3 regions of the Caldalkalibacillus thermarum genome follow, and region 3 is predicted to be linked to each of the others. Evidence: riboswitches for the same ligand, from Rfam matches in the RefSeq annotation. Region 3 holds a riboswitch; each other region holds the start of a gene.

Region 1 (7,687 bases), on a different contig from region 3:
CGCTGGTGTCGTGCCGCAGCAGCCGCCGATCAACCTCACGCCTTGTTCCACGATGGCCCGTGCTTGCTGGGCAAAATAGTCCGGCTCTGATTGGTAGATCAAGCGGCCGTCAACATAATTGAGCAGACTGGCATTGGGATAGGCGGATAAATAGGCCCGCCGGGGAAGGGGCACCTGCTCCAGGGAGCGTAACATATGGTGGGGGCCCAGGCGGCAGTTGACCCCGATGACGTCCGCTCCCAGCTCTTCCAGCTGGTTGAGGGCTTCACTCAAGGGGATGCCCCCTTGCAGCACACCCGCTTCGTGCAGGGAAACCTGGGCGATGATGGGCAAGGGGGTTTCTTTTCTGGCAATCTGTATGACAGTGCTTAACTCTTCCAAATCATAGTAGGTTTCCAGGATCAAACCGTCTGGCTCTTCCTGCAGCAGCCAAAAAAGCTGCTCCCGGAAACTGCGTTTGATTTCTTCCAATGGAGTGGCTTTGCGCCCGGCCCCCCGGATGCCCCCTATGGTGCCCAGCACGTAGGCGCGGCCTGCAGCCGCCGTTTTGGCCAGCCGGACGGCGTGCACATTAATCTCTTTGACCATGTCTTCCAGACCATAACGGGACAGCTTCGCATAATTGGCCGCATAGGTGTTGGTTTGAATCACCTGGGCGCCGGCATCCAGATAAGCCTGATGGATGGCCTGAATCTGATCCGGCTGGGAAATATTCAATTCCTCATAGCAATGGCCGACACCGTAGGAGTAGAGCAAGGTGCCCATGGCTCCGTCGGCAATCAACACGCGCGCTTGCAAATCATCCAGCAGTGCCAATGGCGGTGACGCCCCTTTCTTTGCGCAGGGCTTTAAAGGCCCGCTCGAAGTCATCCATTAAATCGTGCACATCTTCCAAACCGACAGACAGGCGCAACAAGCCGTCGGTAATGCCCCGTTGCTCGCGCGCTTCCTTGGGCATGGCGGCATGGGACATTTTGGCCGGATAGGACAGGATCGATTCCACCGCGCCCAGGCTGACGGCAAAGACCGGGATCTCCACCTGCCGGACAAAGGTTTTTACCGCCTGTTCGTCCTTTAAGCGGAAGGAAAGCACGGCTCCGGCTCCTTCAGCCTGCAGCATGTGCACAGCATAGCCGGGATGGTGGGGAAGTCCGGGATAATAGACATCCAGCACCTCGGGGACCTTTTGCAAGTATTTGGCCATGGCCAGAGCGGAAGCTGTGGACTGCTTCAGACGGACCGATAAGGTTTTTAAGCCCCTTAACACCAGCCAGGCATCCTGTACGCCCAGCACGGCCCCAAAGGCATTTTGTAAAAAGGACAGCTGGTCAGCCAGTTCAGGGTCTTTCACCACCACCAGTCCGGCCACCACATCACTGTGGCCGGCAATAAATTTGGTGGCGCTGTGAATGACCACATCGGCTCCCAGTTCCAGCGGCCGTTGCAAGGCCGGGGTCATCAGGGTGTTATCCACAAAGGTGAGGCAGCCGTGTGCTTTGGCCAGTTTGGCAACACCCTGAATGTTGGTAATTTTCAACAGGGGGTTGGATGGTGTCTCCACGTACAGCACTTTAGTGTTGCTTTTAATGTTGGAGGCCACCTGATCCAAATCAGTCATGTCCACAAAGGTGTATTCAATGCCAAAGCGGCTGAGCACTTGGGTCACCATGCGGTACGTTCCGCCGTATACATCTTCGCACATGAGCACATGGTCTCCCTTAGAAAGGAGCAGAAAGGCGGTGGAGATGGCGGACATCCCTGAAGCAAAGGCAAAGCCCCTTATGCCCCCTTCCAGTTCGGCAATGGTCTCTTCCAGCGCTTCGCGGGTCGGGTTGCCGGAGCGGCTGTAATCATAGGGGCCAAAGCGGTCTATGTCTGGCTGGTGATAAGTTGAAGCATGATAAATGGGTACGCTGACGGCCCCGGTCTCGGGCTCCCATTTATGTTTGTTGTGCAACAAGCGGGTCTCAAAGCAAAAATCGTCCCTCATCTCGGCTAACCTCCTCAGCTAATATGTGCCGTCTGCCCGGACTTGACAGCGGCAAAGGCTTGCTCCAGGTCGGCTATCAAATCGTCTGCATGTTCCACGCCGACGGAGAAACGTAACAGGCGGTTACACACACCGTATGCCGTGCGCACCTCTTCAGGTATATCGGCGTGAGTCTGGGTAGCGGGATAGGTGATAAAGCTTTCCACTCCGCCCAGGCTTTCAGCAAAGGTAATTAATCTAAGCTGTTTGAGGAAGGGATCCACCCAGTCTTCACGTAAGATCCGGAAGGAGAGCATGCCCCCCCGCCCCGGATAGAGCACATCGGTGACGCACTCGTGTTGTTCCAAATAGGCGGCAATTTGCCGGGCGTTGGCCTCATGCTGTTTCATGCGCAAGGCCAAGGTTTTCATCCCCCGCATCAACAACCAGGAGTCCAGGGGGGAGAGTGTGGCCCCAATCGCATTGTGGTAATAGAACAGCCGTTCACACAGTGCTTCCCCCTTGGCCACGATCAACCCGGCCAGCACATCATTGTGTCCCCCCAGGTATTTGGTGGCGCTGTGGATGACGATATCAGCCCCCTGTTTGAGGGGCTGCTGCAAAAGCGGGGTGTAAAACGTGTTGTCCACAATCAGTAACAGGCCGTGTTTTTTAGCCACCTGGCTCACCGCGCGGATATCTGTCTCCTGCATGAGCGGATTGGTCGGCGTTTCGATAAAAATGGCCTTGGTGCGCGGGGTGATCCGTTGTTCGATTTCCTCTATACATCGCGGGTCAACATAATGAAAGTTTAATCCCCAGCGCTTCCAGCCCTCTTCAAACAGGCGGTAAGTCCCCCCGTACAAATCGCGGGAAACAATTAATTCATCCCCTTGTTCAAACAGGGATAAGATGGTCTGGATGGCAGCCATGCCTGAACTGGTGGCAAAACCCCGGTCTCCCCCTTCCAGTTCGGCAATGGCCTGTTCCAGGATGGCCCGGGTCGGGTTGCCCGTGCGGGAGTAATCATAGCCGGTGGACTGGCCGATGCCGGCATGGCGGTACGCGGTTGAGAAGTAGACAGGTGCCGAAACTGTTCCCGTGGCTTCCTCACTGCGGTTGCCGATTTGCGCGAGTTGAGATTCTATTTTCCATTGGCTCATCTATCCCATCCCCACCTTTACCAACTTTTTATGAAATAAAAAAACCTTCTTCTGATAAGAAGAAGGCAAGACTAAACGGGTGTCCGTCAGTTTTGTCCTTCTTCTTATCTCCCAAGTTGAATCAGGCAGGCTGCCCGACTCAACTTGCTGGAATTAGCACCTGGCCAGCGCGTGCTGGCTGGTTGCTGAGGCTTCACAGGGCCAGTCCCTCCACCTCTCTTGATAAGAAAAAGAACTTTCAGGCATATTCGATTTTTGTCAGGATTTATATAACACTATACTACCAAAAGCATGATTTGGCAAGAGAAAAATTTGAAAAAAATTTAGCACGATTGGAATTTGGTTAATACCCTATTTATCAGATAGTGTGTTGGGCTGACGCCCCTGATTAGCGCGGCTCTAACTTTTTATTGACTTCATTTTTGAAATTAGGAATTGACAGACAGTGAGGGGATGCTATATGATATTTTAAAATAACAAAATTCTATAATTCATAGTTGACTAATAGGAATTATGTTAATAGAGCTTGCGTTAACGAAAGGGAGATAAACGAAAAAAGGGTAGAGGTGAAATTCATGCTCTTAACCTTTCTCGCCATTGGCATTGCCTTGTTTTTTGCCATGAACATTGGGGCCAGCGGAGCAGCTGCCACCATGGGTGCGGTCTATGGTGCCGGAGCCATCCGCAATAAGCTGGTGGCTTTGCTGCTTGTGGCATTAGCGGTGTTTTTGGGAGCAGTCCTGGGCAGCGGGGAAGTGGTGAAAACCATCGGCAGCGGGATTATACCGACTGATATCCTCGATGTTCCGATTGTGCTGATTATTTTGGTGGGAGCGACAAGCACGCTGTTTATCGCCAATTTACTGGGGATCCCCCTGTCTACCAGTGAAGTTACGGTGGGATCGATCGTTGGCATCGGGATTGCCTTTCAAGCCTTGTATGTCTCCAATCTGCTCTACATTGTCTCGTTTTGGATTTTGATTCCGGTGGCAGCCTTCAGTGTGGCCTATGGGTTGGGAAAGGGAGTTTTGTGGCTTGAAAAGCGGTATCCTGAGCTGAAGAAGGGAGGCAAGTGGCGGAAAGGGCTGGTTGTGCTCCTCATTTTGACCGGCTGTCTGGAGGCTTTTTCAGCAGGAATGAACAATGTGGCCAATGCCATCGGCCCTCTGGTAGGAGCAGGGCTTTTGGGCACCACTGAAGCCATCTGGCTGGGCGGTGCCTTTGTGGCACTGGGCGCCGTCTTGCTCGGCGGCAGGGTGCTGGAGACCAACGGCAAACGGATTACTTCGCTTTCTTTGCTGCAAGGAAGCATTGTCTCAGGGACAGGCGGCACATTGGTGGTCATTGCTTCTCTGTTGGGTATTCCTGTTCCCCTCACTCAGGCGACCACTTCGGCCATTGTGGGCGTGGGTACCGCAGAGAATGGTTTGCGCTTGTGGCAGAAAAATGTGATTGTGCAAATCATCAAGGTGTGGGTGGTGTCGCCGATTCTCTCCCTGGTGGTTGCTTACACCTTGGTTCATCTCATACTGGACCCCAATCCATACGTGATTATTGTGGTCATCAGTGTGTTTGTGAGCACTTTTGGCACACTCAGTTTGCTAAAAACCATCCGGCAGGAAAAGAAATCGGTCCATGAGCAAGGAGGGGAGGTTTAACCATGGCTGCTTCGTTCTCCTATACCACCGTGACAGAGGAGGAGCTGGCCGGGATCAACCGGCAGCTGGAGCAAAAAGATACCCTGGAAGTGATCAAGTGGGCTTACGACCAATGGGGCAAAGAGTTGATCTATGCCTGCAGCTTCGGGGCAGAAGGCATGGTGTTAATCGATATGATCAGCAAGGTGAAGGCGGATGCCAAAGTCATTTTCCTGGATACCCACCTTCATTTTAAGGAGACTTACGACCTGATTGAAGAGGTGAAACAGCGCTATCCCCAGCTGCGTATTGAGCTGATCCAGCCTGATCTTTCCCTGGAGGAGCAAGCCAAACAGTATGGGGATCAACTCTGGGTGCATCATCCTGACCAATGCTGCCGGCTGCGTAAGATCATCCCTTTGCACAAGGCGTTGACGGGCGCGGCAGCATGGATGTCCGGCTTGCGGCGGGAGCAGTCGCCGACCCGGGCCCATGTCCAGTTTGTCAATCTGGATCATAAGTTTCAATCTATTAAGGTCTGTCCGCTGATTCACTGGACATGGGAGGAAGTTTGGCTGTACATCAGGAGCTTTAACTTGCCCTATAATCCGCTGCACGATCAAGATTATCCCAGCATCGGCTGTGAACCTTGCACCCTGCCTGTGAAGGGAGAGGGTGATTCCAGAGCAGGCCGCTGGGCCCATGCCAATAAAATCGAATGCGGATTGCACAGCCCGTAAGCACAGCCAACTGTCCGCGGGTAATCCGGTTTGACCCAAAACAGGAAAGGAGAGAGGAAGTTGAGTCTCAGTCAGCCTCACGGAGGAACATTAATTAACCGTTATCAGCCGGATCTTGATCTGTCTGCCATCACCAAACAGGTGGAAGTGGACAAAATCGCGCTGTCTGACTTGGAGTTGATTGCCAATGGCGCTTACAGTCCCTTGGAAGGGTTTATGGGAGCGGAGGATTATGAGCAAGTGGTCCAGCATATGCGCCTGGCCAGCGGTGAAGTATGGAGCATCCCCATTACCCTTCCGGTCAGTGAGGAAGCAGCCAGCACCATTAAGGAAGGGGATATGGTCAAACTGAGCTATGAGGGAACGGCGTATGGCGTCATCGAAGTGCGGGAAAAGTACCGTCCCGATAAAACAGTGGAGGCCCAACAGGTCTACCGCACCACAGATTTAGCCCATCCGGGTGTGAAAAAGCTGTTTGAGCGGCCCTCTGTCTATCTGGGCGGGCCGGTGACGCTGGTCAAGCGGCTGCCGAAGCAGCGTTTTGCCGAGTTTTACCTGGATCCAAGCGAGACGCGGGCTAAGTTTAGAGAACGGGGCTGGAGAACAGTGGTGGGGTTTCAAACCCGCAACCCGGTACACCGCGCCCATGAGTATATTCAAAAGTGTGCCCTGGAAATCGTGGACGGGTTGTTCCTCAATCCCCTGGTGGGTGAAACGAAGGCGGACGACATTCCGGCCGATGTGCGCATGGAAAGTTATCAAGTGCTTCTTAAACATTATTATCCACCGGAGCGGGTCTTTTTGGCTGTTTTTCCGGCTGCCATGCGCTATGCCGGGCCCCGTGAAGCCATTTTCCACGCCCTGGTGCGCAAAAATTACGGTTGCACGCACTTTATTGTCGGGCGGGATCATGCCGGGGTGGGCAACTACTACGGCACCTATGATGCCCAGCGCATCTTTGACCATTTTTCGCCCGCTGAACTGGGGATTACGCCTTTGTTTTTTGAACACAGTTTCTATTGTTACCGCTGCGGAGGCATGGCGTCGACCAAGACCTGCCCCCATGGTGAAGAAGACCGCTTGATTCTTTCCGGCACCAAAGTGCGGCAGATGCTGAGCCGGGGAGAGGTGCCGCCGCCGGAGTTCAGCCGCAAAGAAGTGGTGGAGGTGTTGATTCAAGGCCTGAAGCAGCCCACCTACTCTTCCTAAACATGTGGCTGGTCTCTCACATAGGGCCGTTTGTGCCGCTATAGATCCGGGATGGAAAACAAGGAGGTGAAAAACGTGTCCCAGAAAACCATCGTTTGGCATAAGGCCAGCGTCAGCAAACAAGACCGGCAAGCCCTGAACGGGCACAAAAGCTGTATCCTGTGGTTTACCGGCTTGTCCGGATCAGGAAAATCCACGTTGGCCAATGCCCTGGCCAGAGCCTTGCATGAACAGAAAGTCAGAACCTATGTCCTGGATGGGGATAATATCCGCCACGGGCTGAACAAGGATCTCGGCTTTTCGCCCCAAGACCGGGTGGAAAATATCCGCCGTATCGGGGAAGTGGCCAAACTGTTTGTGGATGCTGGCATCATGACCCTAACCGCTTTTATATCCCCTTACCGGGCTGACCGGGAGCAGGTCCGGGCACTGGTGGAAGAAGGGGAGTTTATCGAGGTGTATGTCAAATGCCCCTTGTCCGAATGTGAACAGCGTGACCCTAAAGGATTGTACAAGCGGGCCCGGGCAGGAGAGATTCCTCATTTTACCGGAATCAGTGCCCCATATGAGGAACCCGAAAATCCAGAGCTCATCATTGAGACTGACCGGGTCTCCGTGGAGGAAGCCGTGGAACAATTGATCCGCTATCTCAAAGATCGGCAGATGATCCCTTAAACTGAATGATTGTCAGATTATCTTTTAAACTTGGGACATTTTGACATTTTATCAAATAACCTGGTAAGCCTTAAATTAACTCGGTGAGGAGGATCTATCATGGCGTATACCAAGCTGTGGGCAGATGACCCCAACCTGAATGAGATGGAGAAAAAGAAACTGCAAAAAGACGGTCTGGACATTTTAAATGATATTGAACGCTATGCCAGGGAAGGCTTTGCCTCCATTCCCAAAGACCAGTGGGATTACTTCAAGTGGGCCGGACTGTACTTACAACGCCCCAAAGAAGACGGG
Region 2 (7,687 bases), on a different contig from region 3:
ACCCTCTTCCTGTCCCTCTTCCTGAGTGGTCTCTTCCTGTGTCTCCTCAGGTGCAGCCTCATCATTTTGTTCCCCTGCCTGACCGCAGGCAGCCAAACCCAAGGCCAGAACAAATACTAAAGAGAGTAAAACTAGTTTTCTCATCTTTTTACACCCCTTTTGAACCGTTTTAATGTATGGTGATGTATGATCAACCTTATCGTTTGTCAATGGCTTTAACGATAAGGTCGCCCACCATTTGAAACAACTGCACAATGATAATGATGGCAACCGTCGCGATCAAGGTAACATCCTGATAATTCATCTGAAAGCCCATGCGGTAAGCATAATAACCTAAGCCGCCGGCACCGACCACCCCGGCCATTGCCGTATAGCCGATCAAGGCAATACCGGTGACAGTCAAACCGGACACCAGGGCCGGTTTGGCTTCCGGAAGCAGCACTTTAAAAATGATCTGCCTGTTGCTGGCTCCCATTGCCTGTGCCGCTTCCACCACCCCTTTGGGGATTTCCCGGAAAGCAATTTCTACTAAACGCGCATAAAACGGTGCTGCGCCTACTATGAGCGCCGGAATGGCAGCGCTCATGCCGTAACCTACCCCGAATATCAAGCGCACATAGGGGATCAGTAAAATAATCAGGATGATAAAAGGAATAGAGCGAAAAATGTTGACAATAGTCCCTGTCACACTATAAAACAATCGGTTTTCCCAAGGATTGCCCCGGGCTGTCATATACAACAAAACCCCCAGAGGAATACCCAAGAGAGCGGTAAAAAACAGGGAGACAACCGTCATATACAGTGTTTCGTAGGTGGCCGCCCACAACTCTTCCAGATAAACGTTGGGGAAGAGCGCCTCCCAGATTTCCATCATGATGCTAGCACCTCCACTCCCACCCCAAGAGACTTAAGGTGGCCGATAGCCCGTTTAATTTCAGCCTCTTCTCCGGTGACCTGAATAAGCAGGGTACCATAGGAGGATTCTTTTAAGCGGCTGATTTTACCCTGTAAAATATTAACTTCGATGTCAAACTGGCGGATCAATTGGCTGATCACCGGTTTGCCAGCCACCTCGCCCATAAACCGGCACTCCACAACCCAGCCCTGATCCACTTGCCAGTCTGCTGCACCAGACAAAATCTCATCCGATTTTGTCACCTGCTGGACAAACCGCTTAGTGATCTCCTGCTGGGGCTGGTGGAAGATGTCTGTCACATCCCCTACTTCAACGACCCGGCCCCCTTCCATCACCGCCACCCGGTCACAAATTTTGCGGATCACATGCATTTCATGGGTGATCAGCACGATGGTCAGACCTAAGCGGCGATTGATCTCTTTTAAGAGATCCAGAATGGAGTCCGTTGTCTTGGGATCCAAAGCGGATGTGGCTTCATCACACAGTAAAACGTGCGGGTCATTAGCCAACGCACGGGCAATGCCCACGCGCTGCTTTTGTCCGCCGCTCAGCTGAGACGGGTATTGATCTTCTTTGCCGTCCAATTCAACCAGCCTGATCAGCTCCTGGGCCCTCTGTTCCCTTTTGGCTTTAGGCACGCCTGCAATTTCCAAAGGAAACATGATATTCTCTTTTACAGTGCGGGACCAGAGCAGGTTAAAGTGTTGAAAAATCATGCCTATTTTTTGCCGTTTCTGGCGCAAGGCTTTAGTCGACAAGGCACTTAAATCTGTGCCATCCAGAATGACTTTACCCTCCGTCGGGGTTTCTAATAAATTAATCATGCGGATCAAGGTGCTCTTACCTGCCCCGCTATAGCCAATCACACCAAAAATCTCGCCTTTTTTAATGGACAGCGAAACGTGATCTACCGCTGTAATTTCTTGTTTATTTGACTTAAACCGCTTAACCACATTTTGTATGTCAATCATTGTTTCACCTGCTTTCCACCCTGGTAAAAGGGCAGAGGAATCAAATAAACAAAAAAATCCTTTCTGAGATGCAGAAAGGATGTCGCTGGTCACTTCATCCTCTCATCTCTCGAAGACTTTTACATCTTCGCAGGAATTGGCACCTTTCCAGACTCTGTCTGGCGGTTGCCGGGTTTCATCGGGCCAGTCCCTCCACCTCTCTGGATAAGAGCGATGTTTTGCTCCTTTTCTGTTTTGACCAGGGGTTGGAATCTCAGCAACAACTTCTGATAAAGTACTATATCACCGTCCACCACACTTGTAAATAGCAACAGCAAAAGATTATATTTTCATAATATTTTCAGAGCTGAGTAAAAATAAAAGAACCTCCTGTGCCGGAACGGGATTCCTTAACAGGAGGCTCTTGCGGTTTCAGTTTTTCCTTTGGTTGTCCCGGCCTCTCCAGCTTATTGTCTTGGCTTTCGGTATTAATATTGTTCCTGTCTGTGGTGTATCTGTCATTATTTTGATTCAGTGGCTTTCTCTCTATTAACCTGTCATCTGGCTTTTCTGACCTATGCAGTTTTACAGGAGATTTAACTGGCCGGGAGTCATTATTTTCTTGCACATGGGCAGGCTGTTTATTCTTTTTATTGGAAACATGAGCAGAAACAACCGGCCCCTGCCCCTGGAAGGACAGCGTATCCTCCTCTTCCGTCTCTTCTTGGCTGTCAGGGGCGTGTTGCTCAACGGCATGTTGCTCAGCATTGTTAGTATTAGTAGGCAAGGTTTCGGATTGAACGGAATGATTTTGACGCTTGTTGGGACCGTTATCATGAGAAGATGGTTGATCCGTATGTCTGTTTATTGCTTCGTTTGGGTCAAACGGGGATAATGGACGGGATAATACCGGATCAAGTCCTCCTAATTCCCTTGCCAACTCAGAAACAGAACGTTCCTTTATTTCCTCCAAGTCAAGATTTAGTCCCTGTTCCAAGGCATGCAGATAGATGAGATATTTACCAGGGGATACGCCAGCCTGCTTTGCTTCATGGAGAATCGTTTGATCCGTGTTAACCTGATGGAAAATAATGTAGTGATCAGGTTGTGATGATTGAGTACTGCTTTTATGATTGGCTGAAATTTCTACTGGCTCATCCTGTTCTCCACTGCTCATTGCTCTAAAACCTAAAAAAAAGTTTTCAGATTGAATCAATTGGGCCTCTGCTTCTTGCAAGGCCATGACAATATACGGATCATAATCCCGAATGTCCCGGTCTCCTACAGCTGAGGTGGTGACCAGCACATCGGTCACATCTTGTAAATAGCCTTGATCCTGAGCTGTGATCAACATATTGGCAATGACATTTTGGAGAGAACGATGTGACCAGTCATCCATATACTCAACCAGCCGCTGGCCATCTGCGTTAAGCCCTTTCAAGGACAGCACTTCCATGGACTTATTGACACTCATTTCCACGCTGGGATTCAGATCAAGATGCACATAAGCAACAGCCGTATGGTCTGGTCCCAGGACCATATAGGCCATTAACATAGCAACTAGAAGAAAACATGAGGCCACCAAAGCGATGGTTGGAATGTGGAAAAACCTCTTCTTTTGCACACCAACCTGTTGATAAACCGGCAAATCAATTTCATCTCCAATTTGAAGCTGATCATCCTTACACTTGCGCACAGCGTGGAAAGAGCCGTCCTTGGCCAGCACAATCGCTTCATTTTCTTTCACTTCAAGAACAATCCCTTTGGACACCCTTATCCCTCCTTTCTATGCTGGATTTGTTCAGGTTCAATATAAACCCGTAAAGATTCAAACTGGCCGATATAGATTAGAGCCATTGCTATAATATATTTTCGGTTGCGTTCGACGGTTTTTCGACTGCACTGCACAAATTTAAGCAATTGTTTTAATGGCAATTGTTTTTTCTCCATTAAATAGTCGGCCAGCTCGGGTTTGCTTGCCAGTGTTTTGGCAATTTGCTTGGCATTTTCTCTGGCATCAATATGTTTAGGACAACACTCAACCAGTTCAGAAAAGGTAATATCAAATTTTTTCAGTAACAGTTGGTATTCCTGGATTTCCTCCCTTCTCCTCTCTCTTTCCAATTCTTCATGATATTGGGAGATTGAGGCGTTAATTTGAGCCAAACTCTCTAGCTGTTCCTCATCATCTTTGGATTCTTGTTCAAGAAATATGTCCCGCGTCTGTCTCGTTTCTTTACGGATGTAATCTATCACCCGCCGGCGGATTACCATTTCTGCAAAAGATAAAAAATGACTCCCTTGATCCGCGTCATAAGTTTCGATCGCTTCATTAAATGCTTCCATGGCAATGCTGAACTCATCGCGGGAACGGTCAATATATTGCTTACACACCTTTGACGTAACCTTAATCATGAACGGTGTATATTGACTGATCAATTCATTGCGCATCTCAATGTTTACTTTCGCTTGCTTAACCAGTTCCTCAATCGATGACGTGTCGTGCTCAATAGATGACGTTTCTGTTTTGTGTTCAATAGATGACGTTTCTATGGAAACAGATGATTGCTTGTTTAACCATTTCCCCACAATCATAGCTAACAAGGGTTTTTCACCTCTCATTTATATAGCATTCGGTGATCGGCTGCTGCTTAGAGGGGTTAAAGAGGTTTCTTTCTTATGACTGGGCTTAACCCATCACTACCCATCCTAACATAAAAATCTTCTTTCCAACATAGTTTTCCAGACCCTTTATAGAATCGTAAAATTTACCCATTGTCTCACAACAGCAAGGAGTTAGCCGTCACTGCCTGGTCGCCGCCAAATAAAAAAGCTGCTGGCAACCCAGCAACTTCATGATACGATACCTCGTATAGAGCAGAAACTTTAACAAGCTTTATAAATTAGAGTTTTTAGACTTGCTCTGTTCCCGGCGTAAACGGCCGCTTAAAACTTTTAAACGATACAACAAGTCTTCCTGCCACTTTTGATCCCGCAATTTCTTGGCCACCGCTAAAAGATCAAGGGCGTGATCAATTTGTGCCCGCAGCACCTCTTCGGTACTTCCATTTATCTCAACACACTGATCAAACAGAGATTCCAGATTGTCCACATCAACATAGTCAGTGAAATAAACTTCTGGGGCGTGATCTGCGTGGGCATATTCAGCTAAAATTTCATACTCATCCCGAACTTTTTCGTGCACTTCAAATGACTGGCAGATGGGACAATACAAAATTGGAACATTGTGAATAAGCGTTCGCTTATATTTTACTGTTCCAATGGCCCCTGTCATACTGGCTCCACAGCAAAAACTCATCTCTAACCCCTCCCCTCTTAACTCTAGGTTATCACAGGATCCAGACAAGTACCAGCCACAAAATTCTATCAATCGGCCTTCCGTTTCAATCTTTGAGGAACTCCATGAGCATGGCATCTTTTCCACCCCCGTCACGTTTATCAACGGCGAAGCCATTGTTGGCTACCGTCCCAACAAAATGAAACACATTTTAGGTGTGGATGAAGGGAAACACACAGCCCATGCGTCCACTCAACAAAAAGAAGAGCCCATTTTCCAGCCTGTCGATGAACACATTCTTGAAGAAGTGTGGGACTTTGTCACCATCGGCGGCGGTCCGGCGGGGGCATCAGCTGCCGTTTACGCTGCCCGGGGGAATTTGAAAACGCTTGTCATTGACAAGGCCCCTGCCTCCGGCACATTGGCCATCACCCATAAAATTGCCAATTATCCGGGTGTGCGTGAGGAATTAACCGGCCTGGCTTTGCTGGAAAGAATGCAGCGTCAAGCCAAAGATTTTGGGGCTACATTTGTACAGAGCCAAGTGCTCTCCGTGGACTTTAGCCAAGAGATTAAAAAGTTGGAGATTCCGGAAGGCACGATCAAAGCCAAATCGGTTTTCACGTGATGAGGGTCACCCGAATAACCTTATTACCCCTCCTGAAGTTAAAGGAGGGGTTTTTTGGTTATTATAGGTTTTCCACTCGACTCTCGTTAGGTACAAGGTTGCGCCCAGCCAGTTAAGGCACCATCAGCCGTTTCGTTTGAGCATGTCAAACACCTGCTGCACATCTTTATCCCCACGGCCGGATAAGTTAACCACGATCACCTGGTCTGGGCTCAAAGCAGGGGCCAGCTTGCAAGCATAGGCTACCGCATGGGCACTTTCCAAAGCAGGAATAATGCCTTCTGTCTGGGACAACAGCTGAAAAGCTTCCAACACTTCCTCATTGGTCACCGTGACATATTCCGCCCGTCCAGACACTTTTAAATGGCTGTGTTCAGGGCCGATGCCCGGGTAATCCAATCCGGCTGCAATGGAGTACGTAGGTCTCGGGTTGCCTGCTTCGTCTAACAAAACAAGACATTTAAAGCCGTGGATGACCGCCGGAACACCCTCTGTCAAGGTGGCAGCTTGATCAGGTTCAACACCAATGAGGCGGACATCAGGCTCATCGAGATAATGGGCAAAGGCGCCAATGGCATTGCTGCCTCCGCCCACACAAGCAATGACGGCATCAGGTAAACGCCCTTCTTTTTCAATGATCTGTTGCTTGGACTCTTCGCTGATAACCGCTTGAAAATGTTTAACCATAGTGGGAAAAGGATGCGGGCCCACAGCCGAACCCAATAAGTAAAAGGTATTTTTATAGTTTTGAACCAGATCATTAAGCGCTTCATCCACCGCATCTTTTAAGCGGCCTTGCCCCTTCTTAACCGCCACCACCTTGGCCCCCAAAAGCTCCATGCGAAACACATTCAGCGCTTGTCTTCGTGTATCCTCCGCACCCATGTAGATGGTGCAATCCATACCAAACATGGCACAAGCTGTTGCTGTGGCTACTCCGTGCTGTCCTGCGCCTGTTTCGGCAATGACCCGTTTGGCACCCATCCGCTTAGCCAGCAGAATCTGGCCGATCACATTGTTGATTTTATGTGAACCGGTATGATTCAAATCTTCCCGCTTAAGATAGATCTTGGCCCCACCCAATCTTTCGGTCAGGCGCTGGGCAAAGGTTAAGGGACTGGGCCTCCCTACAAACTCTTTCAAATAATAACGGAATTCCTGATTAAAGTCTGGATCATCCTTATAGGCTTCAAACTGTTCGGCCAGGATATCCAAAACGTTTTGTAACTCAGGCGGCACAAAACTCCCGCCAAATTCCCCAAAATAACCTTTCTGCTCTTGCTGAACTGTGCTCATCTTATCTCCTCCTCAACTCTGCTCAAAATTTAGAAATTTAAACCCATTTTATCATGATTAAGACAGGAAAACAATTGAAAACTGCTTCCTATTCTCAACCTTCGACGTATGTTTTTCAACTTAAGGTTCACTTGCCGTTGAACCGGGGTCATGATATACAATAGAAAGAACCTGGTCTCCCTAAGCGGAGGGAGAGAAGGCTATGCCTGACTATCCATTTCTGTTTTTAAGTTTTGAAAAAGGCAAAAGGAGGAGAACTTATTGCAACGGAATATTGAACAGCAAAAAGCGTTAGATCAAAATCCTGCCAAACGGCTGAAAGTTTTGTTAGGAGCAGCTTTCCTGATGGCTACTTCCGCTATAGGACCAGGCTTCTTGACACAAACAGCTGTTTTTACCGAAACCCTTTTGGCCAGTTTCGCCTTTGTCATTTTAGCCTCCATCATTTTGGATATTGGTGCACAGATGAACATTTGGCGAATTATTGCTGTATCTAAGAAAAGAGGGCAGGACATCGCCAATGCTGTGCTTCCCGGACTTGGCTATATAGTGGCTTTTTTCATTGTCTTGGGAGGCTTGGCATTTAACATTGGGAATAT
Region 3 (7,687 bases):
CCTCACCCAGTTTTTTGACTACTTTGACCTTCCTTTCCTGGGAGAGACGGAGCTGGCTACAGCTGTGCTGTTTGACGTGGGTATCTACTTAACCGTTGTAGGCATTACGTTGTTGTCTATTCTGACCATCGGGGAGGATCGATAGGCATGGAACTTCTAATGTCCGTTTTGGTCGGTGTCCTGTTTATGGTTGGCACTTATTTGATCTTAACCAAAAGTATCCTGAGGGTTGTGTTGGGGCTTATCCTCATGTCCCATGGCGCACACTTGCTTTTATTAACCATGGCCAGACTAAAGACAGGTGCCCCTCCCCTTTTGGGAGAAGATGCGTTAAGTTATACTGATCCATTGCCCCAAGCCTTGATCTTGACAGCGATTGTAATCAGTTTCGGCGTGACTGCATTTTTGCTGGTTTTGGCCTACCGGACATATAAGGAACATCAAACCGACAATTTAGACCAGTTAAGGGGATCTGCCGATGAATAACTTAGTCATTGTACCCATCCTTTTGCCGTTTATCATTGGTGTGGTGCTGATTTTCTTTAGCAAACACCGCACAGTTCAGCATGTGATCAGCGCCGTCGCGGTAACAATGTTGCTGGCTGTGTCCATCTATCTGGCCTATGTTGTTTATCATGAAGGCATTCAAACATTGGAGCTGGGCAACTGGCCTGCTCCCTTTGGTATCGTGCTTGTGGCCGATTTATTTGCCGCGATGATGGTGATCTTGTGTGCTATTGTTGGCTTTGTCTGTTTGTTCTTTGCCTTTAAAACCATTCACCCTGACCGCGAAAAGTTTTACTTCTATCCCTTCTACTTTTTCTTGTTAACAGGGGTCAACGGTGCCTTTTTAACAGGAGATCTTTTTAACCTGTTCGTTTTCTTTGAGGTGATGCTGATTGCCTCCTATATCCTGATTGTGTTCGGCGGCACCAAATATCAGCTGCGGGAATCGTTTAAATATGTGGCCATCAATATTTTCTCATCCATTCTGTTTATCGTTGGCATCGCTTACCTGTACGGAGTGACAGGTACGCTGAACATGGCCCATATTGCCGAGCGGGTCGCCGAAGCAGACCAACAGGGAATTCTTAATGTGATTGCCATTGTCTTGCTTTTGGTCTTTGCCATTAAGGGCGCACTCTTTCCCCTTTATTTCTGGCTGCCCCGCTCCTATTTCGGTCCACCAGCGGCCATTGCTGCCTTGTTCGGCGGATTGTTAACAAAAGTAGGAATCTATGCGATCATTCGCACGTTTACGCTCATCTTTACCCATGACCCGGCCTTTACCCACAATATTATTCTGGCTTTGGCCGGTGCCACTATGTTCTTTGGTGTGTTAGGGGCGGTCAGCCAATTTGATTTTAAGCGCATTTTATCCTATCACATCATCAGCCAGGTAGGCTATATGGTGATGGGCTTGGGTATTTATACCCCCTTGGCCTTAGCTGGTGCCATTTACTATATTGCCCACCATATCATTGTTAAAGCAGCATTATTCTTGTTTGCCGGAGCGACACAAAAAGTGACGGGCACCACCGATTTGCATAAAATGGGGGGACTGCTCAAAACCCATCCCTGGCTGGGGTGGCTGTTTTTAGTCGCGGCCCTTTCCCTAGCAGGCATTCCGCCATTGAGTGGGTTCTTCAGCAAATTTGCCTTAATTTTAGCGGGTCTGGAAGAAGGCCGCTGGTTTATCGTCTTTGTCAGCTTAGTCGTCGGCTTGCTCACCTTGTTCTCCATGATGAAAATATTTATGTATGCCTTTTGGCGTGAACAAAAACATTCTGAGGAGCAGGCACGGACCAGAGTGAGCGGTTTGCTGTGGCCCATTGCCCCGCTGATTGTACTCACGATCGGACTTGGTTTAGGGGCCGAGCCCATTTTCCGCTTCTCCTTGGAAGTCGCTGAGCAGATTTTAGATCCAACAGTTTATATCCGGGCTGTGCTTGGACAGTAGCTGTTTCACTTCAGCGCGGCGGCGCTGAAGCCTCTCATTTTCAAAATAAGGGGTAGGTTGTTATGGCCTTTCAGATTGTGATTAACATTGGCATCGCCATATTATGGATGTTTTTGCAGAATGAGTTCACTTTTGTGCAATTTACGTTAGGTTATGTCTTGGGGATTGTTCTCTTGTTTGTGTTACGCCGCTTTTTAGGAACCCGCTTTTATATGGAGCGTGTCGTGGCCCTGGTGAAGTTAATCGCTTTGTTTATATACGAGTTGATCCTGGCTAACATCGATATGCTCAAAATCGTGCTGAGTCCAAGGCTCAACATTACACCTGGTATTGTGGCGGTCCCCACTAGCTTGAAGACGGATTGGGAAAAGACGACTTTAGCCGCTTTGATCTCTCTGACACCCGGAACCTTATCGATGGCTTTCTCCGAGGAGGGAGACATCATCTATGTCCACTTTATTCACATGAAAGACAAAGAAGAAGCGGTCAAAAACATTAAAGAGGGCTTTGAACGGGCCATTCTGGAGGTGACCCGCTGATGCTATCAGCCGTGTTATGGCTGGTCTTGATCATGATGTCAGTTTCTATCCTCATTTGTTTCCTGCGCGTCCTGAAAGGACCTACCACCGCTGACAGAGTGGTGGCATTGGATACCATTGGCATTAACCTAATCGGTTTTGTGGGACTTTTGATCATGGTTCAAAACACCTTGGCCTATGTCGAAGTGGCCCTGGTGATCGGTATATTAGCCTTTATCGGAACCATCGCTTTAGCTAAATTTATCGAAAGGGGGACTGTCCTTGATCTTGATCGAGATCGTCATTAGTATATTCCTCTTCATCGGCGGATTTTTTTGCTTATTAGGATCCGTAGGACTGATGCGCTTTCCAGATGTCTATGGCCGCTTGCATGCCGCTACCAAAAGCGCAACCCTCGGGGTGATCTGTATCATGCTCAGCGCTTTCCTTTACTTTTGGTGGCAACACGGGATCTTCAGCGGAAAAATTTTATTAGCAATTCTGTTTGTGTTTTTGACAGCGCCCGTGGCCGCACTGATGATTTCCCGTTCTGCTTACCGCGTGGGTGTCCCCCTCTGGGAAAAAACGGTTCAGGATGATTTAAAAACACTGTATCCCCCGAAGAAAGAGCAGTCAGAAGAAAAACAGTGATTGCGAACCATTGACAATCAAGTGCGAATATCTTAAGATAATTTTCAAGACTTAAAAGCATTGCCAAGTCTTATACCCCCTTTCAACTGAATAGCGTGACGTCACCACTCTTATCAAGAGAGGCGGAGGGACTGGCCCGATGAAGCCCGGCAACCGCCAGCTCAGGCTGGAAAGGTGCCAATTCCTGCGAAGATGGTTCCATCTTCGAGAGATAAGAGGAAGGATGCTAATGGGCATATTCTCCCCCTTCCTCGCGGAAGGGGGTTTTTCATTTAAGATTGTTGTGGCGTGTGAGCAGACAGGTTCCTTGATTGAAAGAAAAAAATTGCAGACGAAAGGAGAATGGCCGATGCTGCGAATCGGATTGTTGGGCTTGGGTACGGTGGGAAGCGGTGTTTATGAAGCCATTACCACCGGCAAAGAAAGGCTAAAACGGCTGCTAGGTGAGGAGGTAGAAGTGGTCAGCATTCTCATCAAGGACAGCCGTAAGGAACGTCCAAATGTCCCCCAGGAGCTGCTGGTGACCGACTTTGAGTCATTTATCGCCCGGAAACCCGATGTGGTCTTTGAAGCTATTGTGGGGGTCGATCCCGCTTACTTTTATGTCTCCTATCTTTTGGAGCATCACATTCCTGTCATCTCAGCCAACAAAGAATTGATCGCCAAGCGGGGACAGCGATTGCATCAAATAGCCAGCCAAGCGGGCACCTGGCTGAGCTATGAAGCCAGTGTGGCCGGCGGTATTCCCATTTTGGCAGCTTTAAAAAATTCTTTAAAGTTTAATCATATTTCAGAACTTCAAGGCATCTTAAACGGAACCACTAACTATATTTTGACCAAAATGAGTCAGGAGGGAAAATCTTTCAGCGATGTTTTGCATGAGGCACAAGCATTAGGTTATGCTGAAGCAGATCCCACAAGCGATGTGGAAGGATGGGATGCCTTATATAAGCTGCAAATTTTAGCTTACCTGATAACCGGGAGCTGGGAGTACAGCTCCAGCTTTACCTGCCGTGGGATCAGCGAGGTCCAAGCTTGGCACTTGAAGGCAGCCCAAAAGTTCGGCCTGACGCTCAAGCTGACTGCCTCCCTGTTCAGGACGGCCACAGGAGTGGAAGGGCGCGTTGAGCCTGTCTTCTTGCCTGCTGGCCATCCTTTGGCCCAAGTGAATGGAGTGACCAATGCTGTCATGGTCACAGGTGATACGGTCGGCCAGTTGGTCTTTCAAGGCCCTGGGGCAGGCAAACATCCAACTGCGAGTGCCATGATTGAAGACTTTGTCTTCGGCCATCAGCAGTTTAAAACCGGTTGTTTTCCAGCCCATCCCGGGCGATTTGCATCCTCTGAAGTCCCTGCGCCAGCCCTTGACTCAAATGGGACAGAGCAAAAAAATGGAGCGGAAAAGCATCAACCCTCCCGTCATCACAGAGAAGATTACGTTATTGCTTTTTGGCAACAAACAAAGGGGCAGCGTGAAGTTGAGCGGTTGGTCCAAAACAGTCAAGGAGAATGGCTGTACTGTGAGCAGACAGAGCAATTTGGCACAGGACTGTTAAGAATGACCGATGCCCGCTGGCGGGAAGAACTCATCTGCTGTCCGGAAGTTACCCTTTACCCGGTTCTCATTAATGGAGATGAGTGGCAAACCACCGCTCTGGAAAGCATACAGACAGATGTGGAGAGCCCTGCTTATACCTAACCCTTACAACTGCTGTCTCTCCTGTTTATATCACCTAACGGGCCCAACATGCTTTCTGCTGTGGCCGCACTGCCAGCGGTACCCTGATCAAATCCTTATCCTGCATCAGTTGCCAGTTCTTGTGCGGCCGCTGTAGCCAGAAAATCTTTTTTTGTCTTTTTTCTTTCGTGCTACATAGCTGACATGAAAGTGGCAAATACTAACGCTGACTGAACCTTTCTAGAAAGCGAGGAGACTTAAATGAAGTTCCTTTATCGAGGAATGCTGGTATGTACATTGTTGACGTTATTGCTGACAGGGGGGTGCAGGCCAGCCGATGAACCGCCTCCAGAAGAGGATATAGTCGAAGATGAAACGGTACCTGATGAGGCTGAACCGGACACAGAAACCCCTGAGGAAGAAGCCGCTCCAGAGGGAGCAGATGCCCAAATGATTGCTGAAGGGGAAGCTGTCGTACAGCAAAGCTGTGTCTCTTGTCATGGTGAAAACTTGGAAGGCGGAATGGGGCCCAGTTTACATGGCATAACCGAAAAGTATACCCGTGAAGAGCTGTATGACATCCTGGTGAATGGCATCGGCAGCATGCCCGCTGGAACGGCCCGCGGTCACGAGGAAGAGGTCATTGCTTACCTCATGACGTTAGACTAACATGCACACATGTGAGAGTGGACAGGAGGGGATGGCAATCCTCTCTTTTCTTTAGACCACACAAACAACTTTTTGTATATTTTTTAGCTGTTGACTGACCCGTCAGTCAGAACGTATACTTGTTAGAGAATCATGTAAACTGTGGAGAGGAGTAGGGGTACGGGATGAGAAAGTGGTATCTGCTGCTGATATTCGTCATCCTGCTCTTAAGCGGATGCAATGGGACCAATGTACAAACGGAAGAGGCAGAGGTCTACCCGGTTGAGTTCTATACTGTCAGTAAGCAAAGCGTAGAACAGACCATCTCATTTACAGGTACGGTGATGGCCAGGGAACACCTGCCCATTTTTCCCGTTGTGACAGGAGAAGTCAAAAAAGTGCATGTCCAAAACGGTGACCAAGTGGAAGCGGGTCAACTATTAGTAGAATTGGAAGCAACAGAGATTCACAACAGTATTGAACAAGCGGAGGCAGCGCTTCAGGCAGCCCAGGCCCAGCTGGAAAGTGCCAAAGCGATGCGGCAGCAAGCGATCCGCCAAGCTGAACTGCAGCTGGAACAAGCTAAGCAGGCATACCAGGCCGTCCAGTCTGCTGAAGCGCCCGAAATCCGTCTGGATGAAGACAATGAACAACTCAGAGAAGTGCTAGATCCTCTTGTGCAAATGAATCAGGCTCAACGGGAAAGGGAATTGCAACAGGCAGAAATGAGCGTCCGAGCCGCTCAACTTGCCTTGGAACAGGCTCAAGGAACAGAATCAGTACAGGCAGCAGAAGCAGCCGTCCAACAGGCGGAAGTTGGCTTAAGAATAGCCCAGCAACAAAAAAAGCATACGCGTCTCACAGCTCCTATTGCAGGCCAGGTTGCTGAGCTGGCCGTGCAGGAGGGCCAATTTGTCTCTCCCCAGCTGCCACTGCTGAGCATTGTTGATCTGTCCCGGCCCTATGTGCACGCCACTGTCAGTGAAGATCAATTGCAGTGGATTGAAGTGGGCCAAGAGGTGCAGATTGTCTTAAACGCCTTGAACAGCGTCACCTCCGGGCAAATCAGTTACATCAGCCCTCTTCCCGCCCAGCAATCCCGTTCCTATCCCGTGGAAATATCCTGGGCAGAGGCCCCTGACGGGGTTGTGCCGGGGATGCTGGCCCGGGTGACAGCAGATTTAACTTCTGCCGAGGCGCAACTCATGGTACCCGTTGACGCCGTCGTCTACGACCAGGACCGTCATGTCGTTTTTGTGATCACGGATGGCGTGGCCAGGGCCCGGCCGGTCACAGTTGGTGAAGAGTTGGGAGAATGGCTGGTGATCGAAGACGGGCTTGACGAGGGTGAACAGATTGTTGTCAGCGGCCAATATAGTCTGGTAGATGGTGCTAAAGTGGACATACGTAAGGAGCGTCATGTAGATGAAATTAACTGATCTGTCAGTACATCGCCCTGTCGGTGTTGTCATCATTGTGATCGCTGTCATGATTCTGGGTGCCATCTCCTTGACCAATTTGTCTATAGATCTGTTGCCAGACATTAATTTGCCAGTTGCTGTAGTGATGACCTCCTATTCGGGTGCGGCACCTCAAGAGGTGGAAACGTTGGTGACCCGCCCGCTTGAAGGAGGGCTAAGCACGCTTGAAGGGCTGGAACGGATTCAATCACTGTCGGTCCAGAACCAATCCTTAATCATTCTGGTCTACGATTTTGGCACCAATATGGATCAAGCCATGCTGGAAATTCGGGACCGTCTGGATCTGATACGCCAGGCATTGCCTGACGGAGCTGATGATCCTGCGCTGTTCCGCTTTGATCCCAATGCCTTCCCCATCATCCAACTCAGCTTGTCTGGCAGTGTCAGCGAAGCACAGCTGACCAGTCTGGCTGAGGAAAGAGTAATTCCCCGCCTGGAACGGTTACCGGGTGTGGCGCAGGTCAGTCTGATCGGCCAAACACCACGGGAGATCCACGTTGAAGTCGATCCCCACCGTCTGGCTGCCTATCAATTAAACCTTTTGCATATTGTCCAGTTGTTGGGAACTGAAAATGTAAGCACATCAGCTGGCACGCTGCCCCGCGGACAAATGGAAATGTCCTTGCGGGTCATCGGGGAATTGCAGGACAGTGAAGATGTGCGCGGTCTGCTCATCCCATTGCCCACAGGAGAAGTGATCCGGCTGGAGGATGTGGCTGAGGTCAAAGATACCACCGCTCCAACCCAGTCA

What was found. Region 3 has a riboswitch for S-adenosylmethionine ahead of IEW48_RS04520 (homoserine dehydrogenase). Riboswitches for the same ligand answer to the same signal wherever they lie in the genome.
Region 1: linked by a shared signal. The riboswitch ahead of IEW48_RS08195 (methionine biosynthesis PLP-dependent protein) and the one ahead of IEW48_RS04520 (homoserine dehydrogenase) in region 3 are both predicted to bind S-adenosylmethionine.
Region 2: linked by a shared signal. The riboswitch ahead of IEW48_RS07000 (methionine ABC transporter ATP-binding protein) and the one ahead of IEW48_RS04520 (homoserine dehydrogenase) in region 3 are both predicted to bind S-adenosylmethionine.

The regions. Positions count from the first base shown of each region.
Region 1 covers NZ_BMKZ01000016.1:40,456-48,142, forward strand. The annotation lists gene IEW48_RS08185 (bifunctional homocysteine S-methyltransferase/methylenetetrahydrofolate reductase) at 1-816, opposite strand, end outside; gene metC (cystathionine beta-lyase) at 800-1,990, opposite strand; gene IEW48_RS08195 (methionine biosynthesis PLP-dependent protein) at 2,005-3,132, opposite strand; SAM riboswitch class I at 3,234-3,361, opposite strand; gene cysP (sulfate permease) at 3,708-4,790, shown strand; gene IEW48_RS08205 (phosphoadenylyl-sulfate reductase) at 4,793-5,509, shown strand; gene sat (sulfate adenylyltransferase) at 5,570-6,718, shown strand; gene cysC (adenylyl-sulfate kinase) at 6,770-7,393, shown strand; gene IEW48_RS08220 (nitrite/sulfite reductase) at 7,493-7,687, shown strand, end outside.
Region 2 covers NZ_BMKZ01000013.1:37,889-45,575, forward strand. The annotation lists gene IEW48_RS06990 (MetQ/NlpA family ABC transporter substrate-binding protein) at 1-144, opposite strand, end outside; gene IEW48_RS06995 (methionine ABC transporter permease) at 197-874, opposite strand; gene IEW48_RS07000 (methionine ABC transporter ATP-binding protein) at 871-1,887, opposite strand; SAM riboswitch class I at 1,987-2,098, opposite strand; gene IEW48_RS07005 (anti-sigma factor domain-containing protein) at 2,228-3,637, opposite strand; gene sigI (RNA polymerase sigma-I factor) at 3,640-4,470, opposite strand; gene IEW48_RS07015 (hypothetical protein) at 4,763-5,185, opposite strand; gene IEW48_RS07020 (FAD-dependent oxidoreductase) at 5,364-5,792, shown strand; gene trpB (tryptophan synthase subunit beta) at 5,916-7,088, opposite strand; gene IEW48_RS07030 (NRAMP family divalent metal transporter) at 7,434-7,687, shown strand, end outside.
Region 3 covers NZ_BMKZ01000008.1:3,954-11,640, reverse strand. The annotation lists gene IEW48_RS04550 (Na(+)/H(+) antiporter subunit B) at 1-145, shown strand, start outside; gene IEW48_RS04545 (Na(+)/H(+) antiporter subunit C) at 148-486, shown strand; gene IEW48_RS04540 (Na+/H+ antiporter subunit D) at 479-1,960, shown strand; gene IEW48_RS04535 (Na+/H+ antiporter subunit E) at 2,023-2,499, shown strand; gene IEW48_RS04530 (Na(+)/H(+) antiporter subunit F1) at 2,499-2,786, shown strand; gene mnhG (monovalent cation/H(+) antiporter subunit G) at 2,761-3,129, shown strand; SAM riboswitch class I at 3,237-3,347, shown strand; gene IEW48_RS04520 (homoserine dehydrogenase) at 3,479-4,828, shown strand; gene IEW48_RS16975 (c-type cytochrome) at 5,069-5,476, shown strand; gene IEW48_RS04510 (efflux RND transporter periplasmic adaptor subunit) at 5,641-6,894, shown strand; gene IEW48_RS04505 (efflux RND transporter permease subunit) at 6,881-7,687, shown strand, end outside.